2 regions of the Paenibacillus sp. FSL R7-0652 genome follow, and region 2 is predicted to be linked to the other one. Evidence: predicted binding sites of a transcription regulator. Region 2 holds the regulator's gene; the other holds the start of a gene.
What was found. The regulator CtsR, encoded in region 2, represses protease genes until heat stress. The targets are predictions, from matches to a motif close to ATGGTCAATAAAGGTCAAACA.

Region 1: a site for CtsR is predicted at 4,426-4,446, ahead of clpP (ATP-dependent Clp endopeptidase proteolytic subunit ClpP). Genes of this name have one in related genera too.

The regions. Positions count from the first base shown of each region.
Region 1 covers NZ_CP152001.1:180,661-188,277, forward strand. The annotation lists gene whiA (DNA-binding protein WhiA) at 1-649, shown strand, start outside; gene MKY97_RS00875 (HPr family phosphocarrier protein) at 801-1,070, shown strand; gene MKY97_RS00880 (SIMPL domain-containing protein) at 1,244-1,999, shown strand; gene MKY97_RS00885 (stalk domain-containing protein) at 2,372-3,469, shown strand; gene clpP (ATP-dependent Clp endopeptidase proteolytic subunit ClpP) at 3,738-4,334, opposite strand; tRNA gene MKY97_RS00895 (tRNA-Arg) at 4,515-4,589, opposite strand; gene MKY97_RS00900 (sugar-binding domain-containing protein) at 5,084-6,109, shown strand; gene gap (type I glyceraldehyde-3-phosphate dehydrogenase) at 6,232-7,239, shown strand; gene MKY97_RS00910 (phosphoglycerate kinase) at 7,389-7,617, shown strand, end outside.
Region 2 covers NZ_CP152001.1:5,852,306-5,859,922, forward strand. The annotation lists gene MKY97_RS25685 (ATP-dependent Clp protease ATP-binding subunit) at 1-1,283, opposite strand, end outside; gene MKY97_RS25690 (protein arginine kinase) at 1,485-2,555, opposite strand; gene MKY97_RS25695 (UvrB/UvrC motif-containing protein) at 2,584-3,096, opposite strand; gene MKY97_RS25700 (CtsR family transcriptional regulator) at 3,128-3,589, opposite strand; gene MKY97_RS25705 (GNAT family N-acetyltransferase) at 4,067-5,251, opposite strand; rRNA gene rrf (5S ribosomal RNA) at 5,439-5,555, opposite strand; rRNA gene MKY97_RS25715 (23S ribosomal RNA) at 5,706-7,617, opposite strand, start outside.

The DNA of each region.
Region 1 (7,617 bases), 1.0 Mb from region 2:
AAAGGAGCTCCGAATTGTTTCCGAAGGGTTCCTGTTTACGCCAGGCATTAACGAAGAGATGTTGAAGAAAAACTGCTGTAAGCGGGCATATCTTCGCGGTGCCTTTCTGGCAGGAGGATCGGTAAATAACCCGGAAGGTTCGTCATATCATCTGGAGATCGCCTCGATGTATGAGGAGCACTGCCAGGCCCTAGTGGATCTGGCCAATGAATTTCATCTCAATGCCCGGTGTATAGAAAGGAAAAAAGGATTCATCCTATACATTAAGGAAGGTGAGAAAATCATTGAGCTGCTCAGCATCATAGGAGCTCACCAGGCCCTGTTCAAATTTGAGGATGTGCGAATTATGCGGGACATGCGTAATTCGGTGAATCGGATCGTTAACTGTGAGACAGCCAATCTGAACAAGACGATCGGGGCAGCGGTCAGACAGATTGACAATATCCGATTACTGCAGAAAGAAGTAGGTTTGGAGTCGCTGCCGGATAAGCTGCGTGAAGTAGCAGAGGTCAGGCTCGCTCATCCAGATATCAATCTGAAGGAAGTTGGCGAATTGCTGAAGGGTACGGTGAGCAAATCAGGAGTGAACCATCGACTGCGGAAAATTGATGAATTGGCTGAGAAAGTGCGTGCAGAACGATACAGTTAACCGTTTGTGAAGAGAATGTGACAGCTGCTTTCTGCCCGCAGAAGCAGGCTGCGTTTTTTCTTCTAGTGTCCTGCACCGGTTAATGGTATAATGTTGTATAAATATAATTGTGTATTTAATGTCCAGATTTTATAATAGGGGGTAAGTTTCTATGACAAAGCACCCGGTAGTTGTCCGTTTGAAAACGGGTCTCCATGCCAGACCTGCGGCACTGTTCGTGCAAGAGGCGAATAAGTACTCATCTGAAGTGTTCGTCGAGAAGGACGATAAAAAAGTGAATGCAAAAAGCATCATGGGAATCATGAGCCTTGCGATCAGTACAGGTACGGAAATCCAGATCAGTGCAGAAGGCGCGGATGCCGATCAGGCTGTAAACGCTTTAGTTAGTCTGGTAAGCAAGGAAGAGCTTGAAAACCAATAGTATTTAACACCAGTGAACGAATGAAGAAGTCCCGCAAGGGGCTTTTTTGCGTTTCATATAAAATTGTATATAATCAGCACCGTCAAGTGCAACATTATGGAATTTGTCCCGTCTGTTAAGGTATCAAATCGCTTCAAGTTTGAGAAGTTAACATAATGAGGAGGCTAATCATAATGGCTAAACAATGGATGAAACCGTTTGGTGCAGTGCTTGTGGCCAGTTCGCTGCTGGTTGGAGGGACAGCGTATGTTGCTCCAGGAAACTATGCGTATGCAGCGGAAGTTCAGGGAGTTCAGCAGAATGTCATTAATGTTGTAGGTAAAGGTGAGATTCAGGTGAAGCCGGATATTGCTTATCTCTCGATCGGTGTGAACAGCGCAGCCGAGACTGCAGCATCAGCCCAAAAAGCGAATGCCGCTAAAATTCAAAAAGTGACCAATCTGCTGAAAAACACTTGGAAGATCAATGCAGATGATATTCAAACAAGCCAATTCTACGTGCAGCCGAACTACACGTACAATGAGAAAGATGGACAAAAAGTCAAAGGATACACAGCACATCATACATTGACGGTGACATACCGCGATATGGACAAGATTGGCGAACTGCTGGATGCAGCATCCCAGGCGGGAGCTAACAATATTGAGAACGTACGCTTCACGGTAGAGAATCCCGAGAGATACGAATCCGAGGTAATTGCCAAGGCTGTAGCCAATGCAGATGTAAAAGCAGGAGCTATTGCCAAAGCGGTTAAACGCGAGCTCGGCACAGTGCTTTCGGTAAGTCAGCCAGACGCTAATGTCCCCGTGCTCTATGCGAACGAAGCTTTGATGTCCAAATCAGAAAGTGATTCTAACGCAGGCACGCAGATCGAAGCCGGTCAGGTCAAAGTGAGCACCGTTCTGAATATCACTTATGAGATGAAATAATGAAATCTGCCCCATCGCAGACTTGAAATGATTAAATATCAAGATTTTAAAATAATGACAAAAGTACTGCCGCTCAGGCAGTGCTTTTTTTGTTGCACATGCACACTTTGAGGAAGCGAGCGAGCGCTTCGTACGGAAAGCCAACAGAATGGTGGGGAAAATCGTGTCGTTTTTGTCTATTTGTTCGTGACAAAATGTTCATTTTCTGCTTTTTTTTCAGCATGATTTTCATCAACATTGTAACTGGAGATGTAAACCTTTCCGAAAGAGGGTTAATTATAATAAAGAGGTAAGCGTATGGCCTATGCAATCTAAACTATATTTTTACATACGCAATAAACCTATTGGAATATCAGAGAGGAGTTTTTATAGATGAAAACATGGAAAAAGTGGACGAGTGCATTATTGGCAGCAGGTGTAATTATGGGAGGAAGCACCGCATGGGTGGACCAATCTGTTCAAGCGGCATCCGTATCTTCCAAAGTAACCGCACCAGCTGAGGTGACGCTAAAATCAGGTGGTAAAACGCTGACGCAAAAAGGCCTGCTCCAAGGTGGTTCGACATGGGTGTCACTGACAGCGGTTAAGGATGTGGCGGGTGGTACATTGAAATATGATGCCAAAACGAAGTCATACACGGTTACCGCGGCGAATAACGCCATGACCGTTAGTCTGATGGATGGGCAGCCAAACGTGTATATTAACGGTTTTTATCCTCAGGTGGAAGCAAAATTGATCCAGGGCCGGTTGTATATTCCCTTCTCTGCCATGAGAGATTATTTGGGCGTGCAGGGCAGCTGGGATGCCAAAACGAAAACATTGACCCTGAGCAAAGTGAAGCAGAACAACGTGAAGGTGAAGTCAACAAAAGTAAATATGACGGTTAAAAACGCGGAGGTGGATGTTCAGTATCCGCAGGTGAGCGGACTGGCGAGCAAAGAGGCTGAAGCGGCAATCAACAAAGTGCTCAAAGATGAGGTGGATAAGGCAGCAGCTGCTTTTAAAAAACAGACGTCTGAATTCGGCGGAGCTACGGCGGAACGCCCATATGCATTCGAAACGTCGTATGTGGTGACTTATAATGAGAACGGCGTGCTGGGTCTGATTACGCAGCGTTACGAAGACTATGCAGGAGCGCACGGTATGACGTATCGCACAGGGCACACATTTGCACTCGATACAGGTAAGGAATTGACGCTGGATGACGTGATTGGAAACAGCAAATCCATGCGTGAAACCATCAGCAAAAAAGTTGGCGAGCAGCTGAAAGCGAACACGGGATATTTGAGCGGCTACAAAGGTCTCAACAAAGATCAGGACTTCTATGTGACCCCATCTGGTGTAGTGGTGTTCTTCCAGCTGTATGAGTACACAGCATATGCCGAAGGTTTTCCTGAGATGAAATTCACTTATAAGGAAATTCTGCCTAAGGGTACTGAACCATTTGGCAGTGCCGCATCCGACAAGTAAGTAAGTAAGTAAGTAAGTAAGTAAGTAAGTGGGCTGTAAAATCGTCTAAGCTACGCTCAATTAACAGCACTTATTCTTTCTTCTCGCAAAATATAAAATAAGAAGCCCCTCTCACTATATTGTGAAAGGGGCTTCTTATTTGTACAGACAGCACACTCCAGTGGCGAGTGGTGATGCTGTCTCGCTGCCAGACATAAACGCGGGGCGGACTCACCATATATTGGTGAAGCCCGCCCCGGGATAACACTGCAAGCCTACAGGCCGCGAATTAGATGCCTTGGGAGCCTACATTTTGGATTACTTTATCGATGATACCGTAATCGGCTGCTTCAGCAGCGCTCATGAAGTAGTCACGATCTGTATCTTTTTCGATGCGTTCCAGTGGTTGGCCCGTACGTTCAGAGATGATGCGGTTGAGCGTATCGCGCATTTTCAGGATGCGGCGTGCACGGATTTCGATATCCGATGCTTGACCTTGTGCACCACCGAGAGGTTGGTGGATCATAATTTCACTGTTCGGCAGCGCGAAACGTTTGCCTTTTGCACCGGCATTCAGCAGGAATGCACCCATGGATGCCGCCATACCTACGCAGATTGTAGATACATCCGGTTTAATGAACTGCATTGTATCGTAGATTGCCATACCCGCTGTGATCGATCCGCCTGGGCTGTTGATGTATAAGTGAATGTCTTTCTCCGGATCTTCGGCTGCCAAGAACAACATCTGTGCCATGATGGCATTCGCCACAACGTCATTCACGTCGCTGCCAAGAAAAATGATACGATCCTTCAGCAATCTGGAATAAATATCATAGGCGCGCTCACCCCGGTTGCTCTGTTCAACGACCATTGGAATATAACTCACGTGAAAAACCTCCTCGGAAATGTAAAAGTTAAATTGGTGTTTATACTTAAACTGTTACCGTATTAACCACATCATAAACAATCTCAAACAAAAAGTCAAAGAAAGTCAAACTAACTTTGAAAAAAAAGAAACCTTTCCGGTTTCGTTGGTTAATTGCATTATGAGCTGTTAAAACTTAGATGGCGCGCCCGCCAAGAATCGAACTTGGATCTCAGGCTTCGGAGGCCTACGTCATATCCATTGGACCACGGGCGCAAATAATGTGACAGCAATAATGATTATAGCTTATGAAGTGGTGAATTGCAAGCTGCTGCTTGTAGTAAAGGGCGCATGATTTTTTGGCAGTCGATAAAATTATCATTCTTCTATACGGGCTATAAGCTGTTTTGCAGGTGGTTTGAATTGCTTCGGATATGATCATGATAATTAAGAATGGATAAAGCTTGGGTTTAGGTACATGCTATAAGAGGTTTTGGACATGCCATATGAAATATGAAGGTTGCAAGATATAGATGAGATTGATGTCCTTCTTCTATATATGGTGTGAAAACTCATATTTTATCCTCATGAGCAGAGGTTGTGAAAATAGGCGCGTACAGAAGCCTATGAACGTGTCGAAATAAGCATTCGAAACACTTGCATATCGCGTCAGTTTTAGGTAGAATGAACGTGGGACTTAAAAAGTTAACCCGGGACATTTTAGGGCCATGAAAGAAGCTTGGAGCGAGAAGCTTGCGGGAGTGGAAAGCATGCGAACGATTTTAGAAGTGCAAAAGCAGCTTCTGCCTGATCTCATGGATGTCTTGAAAAAAAGGTATACAATTCTGCACCAGATCATGTTATCGGATGTGATTGGGCGTAGAACGTTAGCCAATTCCATGCAGATGACCGAGCGGGTTCTGAGAGCTGAGACCGATCTGTTAAAGGCTCAGGGACTTATCGAAATTGATAGCGCCGGTATGAAGATCAGTGAGGCGGGTTCCAATCTGCTGCAGCAGTTAGAACCTGTCGCGAAAGAGCTGTTTGGATTATCCGAGCTGGAAGAGCGAATCAAGCAAGCCTACGGTCTGCAAAAGGTAGTTGTCGTTCCCGGTGATTCGGACGTATCTCCTTACGCCAAGAGGGAACTTGGAAGGGCCGGAGCAAAGGCTCTCGGCAGTATTATGAGTGACAACGACGTTGTCGCCGTTACGGGTGGATCTACAACGGCTGAAGTCGCTGAACAACTCACGCCACCTACTTCGCTTAAGGGTGTCTGGTTTGTACCAGCGCGCGGCGGACTGGGAGAAAGCCTGGAAATTCAGGCCAATACGATCGCATCCACGATGGCAAAGCGGGTAGGAGCCCAGTATAAACTCCTGCATGTACCGGATTTGCTTAGTGACCATGCCTATGAATCACTGATCCAGGACCCGGGTGTTCAGGAGATTTTACAGCTGATCAGGCAATCACGCATTGTGATCCATGGTATTGGTGATGCTGTGGAGATGGCGAAGAGACGCAAGCTTGCACCGGAGATCATCGATGAACTTCAGGAACAGGGTGCTGTATCGGAGTCCTTCGGGTATTACTTTAATGGTCAGGGTGAGGTGGTACATACCATGCTTACACTGGGTATGCGGCTTCAGGATATCGAACGCACTGATGTGGTGATCGGCATTGCGGGCGGCAAGAGCAAGGCGGCTGCCATTCATTCCGTACTGCGTTTCGGTCAGGAAGATATTCTGATTATAGATGAGGCTGCGGCCGAAATCATCGTCGCTGAAATGGAATAGGTTGATCATCAGAGACGACCTTTTTCTTCACACAAATTTTGTTGTCTTGACGGACTTCACCGTCTGTCTTGAATATATAGTTTTATCAAAAAATTAAATCAAAACTTGGGAGGAACTTACTCATGATTAAAGTAGGTATTAACGGTTTTGGACGTATTGGTCGCTTGGCATTCCGCCGTATTCAAAATGTAGAGGGCATTGAAGTTGTAGCAATCAACGACTTGACTGACGCTAAAATGCTGGCTCATTTGCTCAAATATGATACAACTCAAGGTCGCTTCGATGGCGATGTTGAAGTACACGACGGCTTCTTCAAAGTGAACGGCAAAGAAGTTAAAGTACTGGCTAACCGCAATCCTGAAGAACTGCCTTGGGGAGACCTGGGTGTAGATATCGTTCTGGAATGTACTGGTTTCTTCACAACGAAAGAAGCAGCTGAGAAACACTTGAAAGGTGGAGCTAAGAAAGTTGTTATCTCCGCACCAGCTACTGGCGACATGAAAACGATCGTTTACAACGTAAACCATGACATCCTTGATGGTACTGAAACAGTAATTTCCGGCGCATCTTGCACAACGAACTGCCTGGCTCCTATGGCAAAAACACTGCAGGACAAATTCGGAATCGTTCAAGGTTTGATGACTACAATTCACGCTTACACTGGCGACCAAAACACATTGGATGCTCCACACCCTAAAGGTGACTTCCGTCGTGCTCGCGCAGCAGCTGAAAACATCATTCCTAACACAACTGGTGCTGCTAAAGCGATCGGTCTGGTTATCCCTGAACTGCAAGGTAAATTGGATGGTGCAGCTCAACGCGTACCAACACCAACAGGTTCCCTGACTGAGCTGGTAACTGTACTGGGCAAAAAAGTAACAGCTGAAGAAGTTAACGCAGCAATGAAAGAAGCTTCCGATCCACAAACTTTCGGATACACTGAAGACGAAATCGTATCTTCCGACATCGTGGGTATCACTTACGGTTCCCTGTTCGATGCGACTCAAACTAAAGTTCTGACAGTGGGCGACCAACAATTGGTTAAAACTGTAGCTTGGTATGACAACGAAATGTCCTACACAGCTCAATTGGTTCGCACATTGGAGCACTTTGCAAAAATGATCAAGTAATATCTGTAATAACATAGAGCGGAAACAGATTGTTATTGTTTCCGCTCTTTATATATGGAACTTTTGCAAATTTCTCATGAACACCAGGACTGACAAGGCATTAAGCTCTTGAAAGGTTCACCAAATACATGGGTGCGGAGGAAATAGAGATGAACAAAAAAAGTGTACGTGATATCGAATTGAATGGAAAACGGGTATTCGTCCGTGTAGATTTCAATGTGCCGCTTGAAGATGGTAAAATTACAGATGACAAACGTATTCGTGCGACACTGCCTACAATCAATTATCTGATTGAAAAAGGTGCTAAAATCATCTTGGCAAGCCACATGGGTCGTCCAAAAGGCGAAGTTGTAGAATCCATGCGTTTGACGCCAGCAG
Region 2 (7,617 bases):
TCTTTTTCCTTACGGATATCCTCCAAACGGCTCTCCAATTGTTTCAAGTTTGGCGGAATCGTGTATGAGTTCAGCCTTACTTTTGATCCAGCTTCATCAATCAAGTCGATTGCTTTATCTGGCAGGAAACGGTCCGTAATATACCGATCAGACAATTTGACTGCCTGCACAATCGCTTCATCCGTAATTTTCACACGGTGATGGGCTTCATAACGATCACGCAGACCGTGCAGAATTTGAATCGCTTCTTCCGGTGAAGGCTGATCCACTGTAATCGGTTGGAAGCGGCGCTCCAGCGCAGCATCTTTCTCAATGTATTTACGGTACTCATCAAGTGTCGTTGCACCAATGCACTGCAGTTCGCCACGAGCCAGAGCTGGTTTCAAAATGTTTGATGCATCAATTGCACCTTCAGCTCCGCCTGCGCCAATCAACGTGTGCAGCTCATCGATGAACAGGACAATGTTACCGGCCTGACGAATCTCATCCATGATTTTTTTCAAACGATCTTCGAATTCACCACGATATTTGGTTCCGGCTACAACCGAACCCATATCCAGCGTCATTACGCGTTTGTCTCGCAATGTTTCTGGAATTTCGTTCGCAATGATTTTCTGTGCGAGACCTTCAGCAATAGCGGTTTTACCTACGCCAGGTTCACCGATCAATACCGGGTTGTTTTTGGTACGACGGCTCAGTACCTGAATGACACGTTCAATCTCCTTGCTGCGCCCAATAACCGGGTCCAGGTTGTTCTCTCTGGCGTAAGCGGTAAGGTCGCGTGCCAGACTGTCGAGTGTAGGTGTGCTTACGTTAGCCGGTGTGCCGTTGTGACTGGAGACAGCTTCACTGCTGCCCAGCAGCTGCAGCACTTGCTGACGTGCCTTGTTCAAACTGATACCGAGGTTGTTGAGCACACGTGCTGCAACCCCTTCACCCTCACGAATCAATCCAAGCAGAATGTGCTCTGTGCCCACATACGTGTGGCCAAGTTTACGAGCTTCATCCATGGACAGTTCAATTACTTTTTTCGCACGCGGCGTATATGCAATGTTCGTAGGCTGCTCTTGGCCGCGACCAATCAGCGTCTCTACTTCATCCTGAATTTTTTCCAATCCGAGTCCCAGGCCGATCAGTGCTTTGGCAGCAATGCCTTCGCCTTCACGAATGAGGCCGAGCAAAATATGCTCCGTACCGATGTTATTATGACCGAGACGGACAGCTTCTTCCTGCGCGAGTGCGAGCACCTTTTGGGCCCGTTCCGTAAATCTTCCAAACATCATATCTCCTGCACCTCCATGGTTTTGGATAAAACGAAGGGACTCTCACCCGAGTTCATCATCCTTCGTATTCTTCATATCATTTTTTTGGCAGCCATGCTGCGAATAAAATCATGGGTACTCCAGCAGAAGCGGAGACCTTATTATATAAAAGCCGCAGAAGCGGCATGAAACCGAAATAGTTTCTTGAATTTTAGGTAGAGTTTACCCAGAACTTTTAGCTGCATTGATCGTATCACGAATTAACTGAGCCCGATAGATATCACGCTCATCGGTACGCATATCCCCATACGTTTTTTGCAAAAATCCAGGCTGTGTCATCACATTCAGCTCATTCATCACTGGAATGGACAGCCCATTCAGCAGTCCCAAGTCTACGCCAAGACGTACATCAGACAACCGCTGCGCAGCTTCCTTCGTGTCGACAATGGCCGCATGAGATAGAATTCCATATGAACGCATCACACGATCCGTAATACGTAATCTGGAATCCGTAATCAGCCGTTCTCTTGCTGTACGTTCATGACCGATCATCTGTAAAACGACACTGTGCAGATTTTCGATCACTTCTTGCTCCGTCTGTCCAAGTGTAATCTGGTTGGAGATCTGGAACAGGTTGCCCATCGCCTCACTGCCTTCACCGTAAATCCCACGCACCGTTAATCCCACTTGGGATACAGCGCTGAGAATACGACCGATCTGCTGGGTCATGACGAGTGCGGGAAGATGCATCATGACTGATGCTCTTACACCTGTGCCCACGTTTGTTGGGCAGCTGGTCAGATAACCTCTGCGATCATCAAAGGCATAATCCACGTGCGCTTCAAATGCATCATCTATAGCGGAAGCTTTCTCCCAGGCTTCTTTTACCTGGAACCCCGGATAGAGGCACTGGATACGCAGATGATCCTCTTCATTAATCATAATACTTACCGATTCATCTTCACTGAGGATTACGGCCCCGTTTCTCGATTCATTCGCAAGATTCGGACTGATCAGATGTTTCTCCACCAGCACACGCTTGTCGAGTTCGTCGATATCCGTCAGATCGAGTGTAGTAAAATCTCCAAAGGCGTGTACGTCATCGTACTGAAGTACTTCGCTCAGCTTATTCAGCACCTCTTCCGATTGCTCACCCGAAGCCAGCATGGGAAACGGGATATGCTGAAGATTACGTGCAATCCGGACACGGCTGCTGATGACAATCTCAGAATCAGCCGCATCGCTGCGCATCCAGTCACTGAGCGCCTTCTCTGTAAAGCGCAGATTAGGCATTATGCTTCCCTCCTACTCATGACAAACTTTACTCCTGAGCTATTCCTTTTTCAAGTTCCCTGATTTGGTCACGTATCTGAGCAGCCTCTTCAAATTCTTCTTGAGCAATGCTCTGCTGCAGATGCTGCTTCAGATCGGCGATCTGCCGTTTCACTTTGATACGTCCACCTGCTCTGGCAGGAACTTTACCTACATGTGATGTACTGCCATGCACTCGTTTGAATAACGGGTCCAGGCGGCTGTCAAAATATTTGTAACAGGAACTGCAGCCAAAACGGCCGATTTTACTGAACTGGGCATAGGTCATGCCGCATTCTTCACACTGCAGCGCCTTGGCAGGTGCTGCACTTTTGCCTGCCGGATCAAAATCAAGCAGACCGGACAACAGATTGTGAATCGAAAATCCTCCTGCTGTTCCAGGAATCATCTCGCCCTTCTCACGGGCACATGACTCACAGATATGGAATTCCGTCTTCTCTCCATTTACAATTTTCGTAAAATGCAGTGTAGCCGGACGTTTATTACATTCTTGGCACAGCATATAGATGTACCTCCTTTGATCCCGATAGTTTTCATTTACCGAGCAAAGATATTAGCATCGCCTTCAACATTCTGGCACGAATTTGATCCCGGTAAGGAAGTTTGACCATTAGAACCTCTCTCGACACAGCTGCACGCATCAAACCGGCTTCCCGCTTGCTTAAAAAACGCGCTTCTTCCAGTTGATAGATCAGCCCTTCAGCAGCAGTCTGTCCAATCTCCTCACCAATACTATGATGCAGATGATTATGCAGTGCTGATTGGGCAGGCAATTCAATGCGCTGTATGCGAACATATCCACCGCCGCCGCGTTTACTCTCTACCAGGTAACCTTTTTCAAGAGTAAAACGGGTGCTGATGACATAATTGATCTGGGAAGGTACACATGAAAACTGATCTGCCAGATCATTACGCTGAATTTCAATCATTCCTTCGGGACTTTCATGCAAAATACCCTTCAGATATCGTTCGATAATATCAGAGATATTACGCATCCAATCATCCTCCACTGTCTGAAACGTTAAGTCAATAAGGACCTGCACGCCCCCACAGAGTACACCTTCTCCACCCATTTAACCATTCAGAGAAACAGCGAATCTTGCTGACTGAGGTGCTAAACAGGAGAACAAAGGAAGCACGAAGGTCCTTTAATATCCCTTGATCTTCCAAATGACTTGTATCCGAAATACGATACTTTTCAATCATTAGAGAGCAGTAAGAGAGCGCGACATCCTGTCATAGGTGAAATCATTATTATTCAGCCTTCAGTTGACTTTGACTTTCTTTGACTTTATATACATTATAGCATATTTTACTGGTTTGCCAAGTGGGGGCACTATTCATTTTTTACGATTTTACACGAAATATTCGCCTGACACAAAAAAACCTCTCCCAAATGTCAGGAGAAGTCTGATTGTCTTACGATTACCCTCTGAATCTGCCCGGTCTAATCCGGCTGAACAATATACCTCTTAGAAAAAATCAAGCAAATAGGTTTCACGCTCCGGAACCGCCTTCTCCAGCGCTTGGACCGCGGCAGCTGGTCCTTCCAGTCTGCCGATCTGGGCCATCTCTGCCGGTCTGCGATATCCCATTAATACCGCCGTGAGCGATTGAATGTTCAGGCGAAGCGTCTGATCTTCCTGACCAACATGCTCTGATCCGGACTTTTTCCATATCGAAGCTGTTCCGTTCATTGCCACATTCAATTCCCATACCCCTTCATTCCAAGGAGCATAGGCATCCTCAACCTCAAGCAAAATCTGTACAGGTGAGTCCTGGCTTGCAAAAGGGTACTGCGAAATGAACTGCTCCACACTTACGATTCGCGCCATAAAGTATGGTACAATCTCCTGCTGGATCCGAGGATTGTCCAATTGAAAAGCAAGCATATCCCGTGCAGGTGCCTGCAAAGTCACTTCATCAACCATGGAATCATGATTAGATATGAATGTCCATAGTCCTTGTCTCGCCTCTTCGTTGAGATGAATCATCTCACCAATTGTAAATTTGCCTTCCTTAACTTCGTAAAGTACATATCCCTGTGGTACACCCGTCTCGTCAAAGTAAACAGCCCGCTGGCTTCCTTTTTTGACATAAACTGAATTCGTCCACCAAGCGTCATCACGATTCAACGTTCCGTTGTAACGCGCTGCATAGACATTGTATACCTGCTTCAATACAGCAAGCTCGGGATTATTTCGTTTAATCACACCTGGCGTCTGTTTTTTAGCTGGCAGTTGGGAAGTCGTCAGTTTGTATTTCTTATATTCAACGTAGGTTTCCCATCCATACTTCCGATAGAACGCAAATGCAAACGGATGCAGGAAGGACACACTCTGCTTATTCCGATTCATCTCTTCCAGTGCATACTGCAGCAGTCCTGCTACCCAGCCCTTTCGTCTGTATTCCGGCCAAGTGGCTACACCCGCGATGCCGCCCATCTCAAACGATCTTCCATTTATATAGGTTTGAAAAGGAATAATCTGAAGTTTGGCCCCAACTTGGCCATCTGCATATACACCCAGTACATTGTGTGCAGCAAATTCCTGACGGCGTCTCTCCAGCTGTTCCTCTGTCATCGTGAACTGGAAAGCATATTCGGAAAGAGCCATACATGCCTCATAATCGTCAGTTGTTAATTTGCGAAGTTCCATATGATCCTGCACCTCATTCTCTTGTAGTGTAAGCCCATTTCTTGTGAAAAGGTTATACGATGCTGCTCCATACATTTGAGTTTGTCAGAGGTTACTCATAAAGTCAAACAGGAGATGCATGATGCATCTCCTGAAAAAGATATATAAAATAAAAACCACCACCGAACATCATCGGCAGTGGTTCTTTGCTTGGCGGCGTCCTACTCTCCCAGGACCCTGCGGTCCAAGTACCATCGGCGCTAGAGGGCTTAACGGTCGTGTTCGGGATGGGTACGTGTGGAACCCCTCCGCCATCGCCACCAAACGCGATTGGATCGAAGTTGTACTTCTTTCCATTCAGATGAAACTGAAAACCAACCACACCTTAAGGGATGTACCGATTTTCATGTCATTCAGAGTGTTGTTCTCTGAAAACTAGATTCGAAACGAAACTCACGCGACTCAAAACTTGCTATTGGATAAGCCCTCGACCGATTAGTACTGGTCAGCTCCATGCATTGCTGCACTTCCACCCCCAGCCTATCTACCTCGTCGTCTTCAAGGGGTCTTACATACTGGGAAATCTCATCTTGAGGGGGGCTTCACGCTTAGATGCTTTCAGCGCTTATCCCGTCCGTACATAGCTACCCAGCGGTGCTCCTGGCGGAACAACTGGTACACCAGCGGTACGTCCATCCCGGTCCTCTCGTACTAAGGACAGCTCCTCTCAAATTTCCTACGCCCACGACAGATAGGGACCGAACTGTCTCACGACGTTCTGAACCCAGCTCGCGTACCGCTTTAATGGGCGAACAGCCCAACCCTTGGGACCTACTTCAGCCCCAGGATGCGATGAGCCGACATCGAGGTGCCAAACCTCCCCGTCGATGTGGACTCTTGGGGGAGATAAGCCTGTTATCCCCAGGGTAGCTTTTATCCGTTGAGCGATGGCCCTTCCATGCGGTACCACCGGATCACTAAGCCCGACTTTCGTCCCTGCTCGACTTGTAGGTCTCGCAGTCAAGCTCCCTTATGCCTTTGCACTCTTCGAATGATTTCCAACCATTCTGAGGGAACCTTTGGGCGCCTCCGTTACTCTTTAGGAGGCGACCGCCCCAGTCAAACTGCCCACCTGACACTGTCCCCGTACCCGCTAAGGGCACCAGGTTAGAACCTAGATACGATCAGGGTGGTATCCCAACGGTGCCTCCACACAAGCTGGCGCTCATGCTTCAAAGGCTCCCACCTATCCTGTACAGATCGTACCCAAATTCAATATCAAGCTGCAGTAAAGCTCCATGGGGTCTTTCCGTCTTGTCGCGGGTAACCTGCATCTTCACAGGTATTAAAATTTCACCGGATCTCTCGTTGAGACAGCGCCCAAGTCGTTACGCCATTCGTGCGGGTCAGAATTTACCTGACAAGGAATTTCGCTACCTTAGGACCGTTATAGTTACGGCCGCCGTTTACTGGGGCTTCGGTTCACAGCTTCGGATTGCTCCTAACCACTCCCCTTAACCTTCCAGCACCGGGCAGGCGTCAGCCCGTATACTTCGCCTTACGGCTTCGCACAGACCTGTGTTTTTGCTAAACAGTCGCTTGGGCCTTTTCACTGCGGCCCCCTCGTGCTATTCACACTACCGGGGCACCCCTTCTCCCGAAGTTACGGGGTCATTTTGCCGAGTTCCTTAACGAGAGTTCTTCCGCGCGCCTTAGAATTCTCTTCTCGCCTACCTGTGTCGGTTTGCGGTACGGGCACCTTCATCTGGCTAGAGGCTTTTCTTGGCAGTGTGAGATCATGACCTTCGCTACTGTAATTTTCACTCCCCATCACAGCTCAGCCTTACGATGTGCGGATTTGCCTACACATCAGCCTTACTGCTTGGACAGGCATCCATCAGCCTGCGTCACTACCCTACTGCGTCCCCCCATCGCTCGTAACGATTTACGGTGGTACAGGAATTTCGACCTGTTGTCCTTCGACTACGCCTTTCGGCCTCGCCTTAGGTCCCGACTTACCCTGAGCGGACGAGCCTTCCTCAGGAACCCTTAGGCTTTCGGCGGATCAGATTCTCACTGATCTTTTCGTTACTCATACCGGCATTCTCACTTGTATGCTCTCCAGCGCTCCTTACGGTACACCTTCAACGTACATACAACGCTCCCCTACCCCTGGATCGACTTCACTCCAGCTTCGAAGCCCTGTGTTTATCCCCTGAGAAACATTTGGTCTTCCAAGATTTCAAACCTTGTTAGACAAAAATGTCCTTGTGGTAAACACCGCCTCAAAGAAGCAGTGAAGTCGATCCAAGCCATAGCTTCGGTGGTGTGTTTAGCCCCGTTACATTTTCGGCGCAGAGTCACTCGACCAGTGAGCTATTACGCAC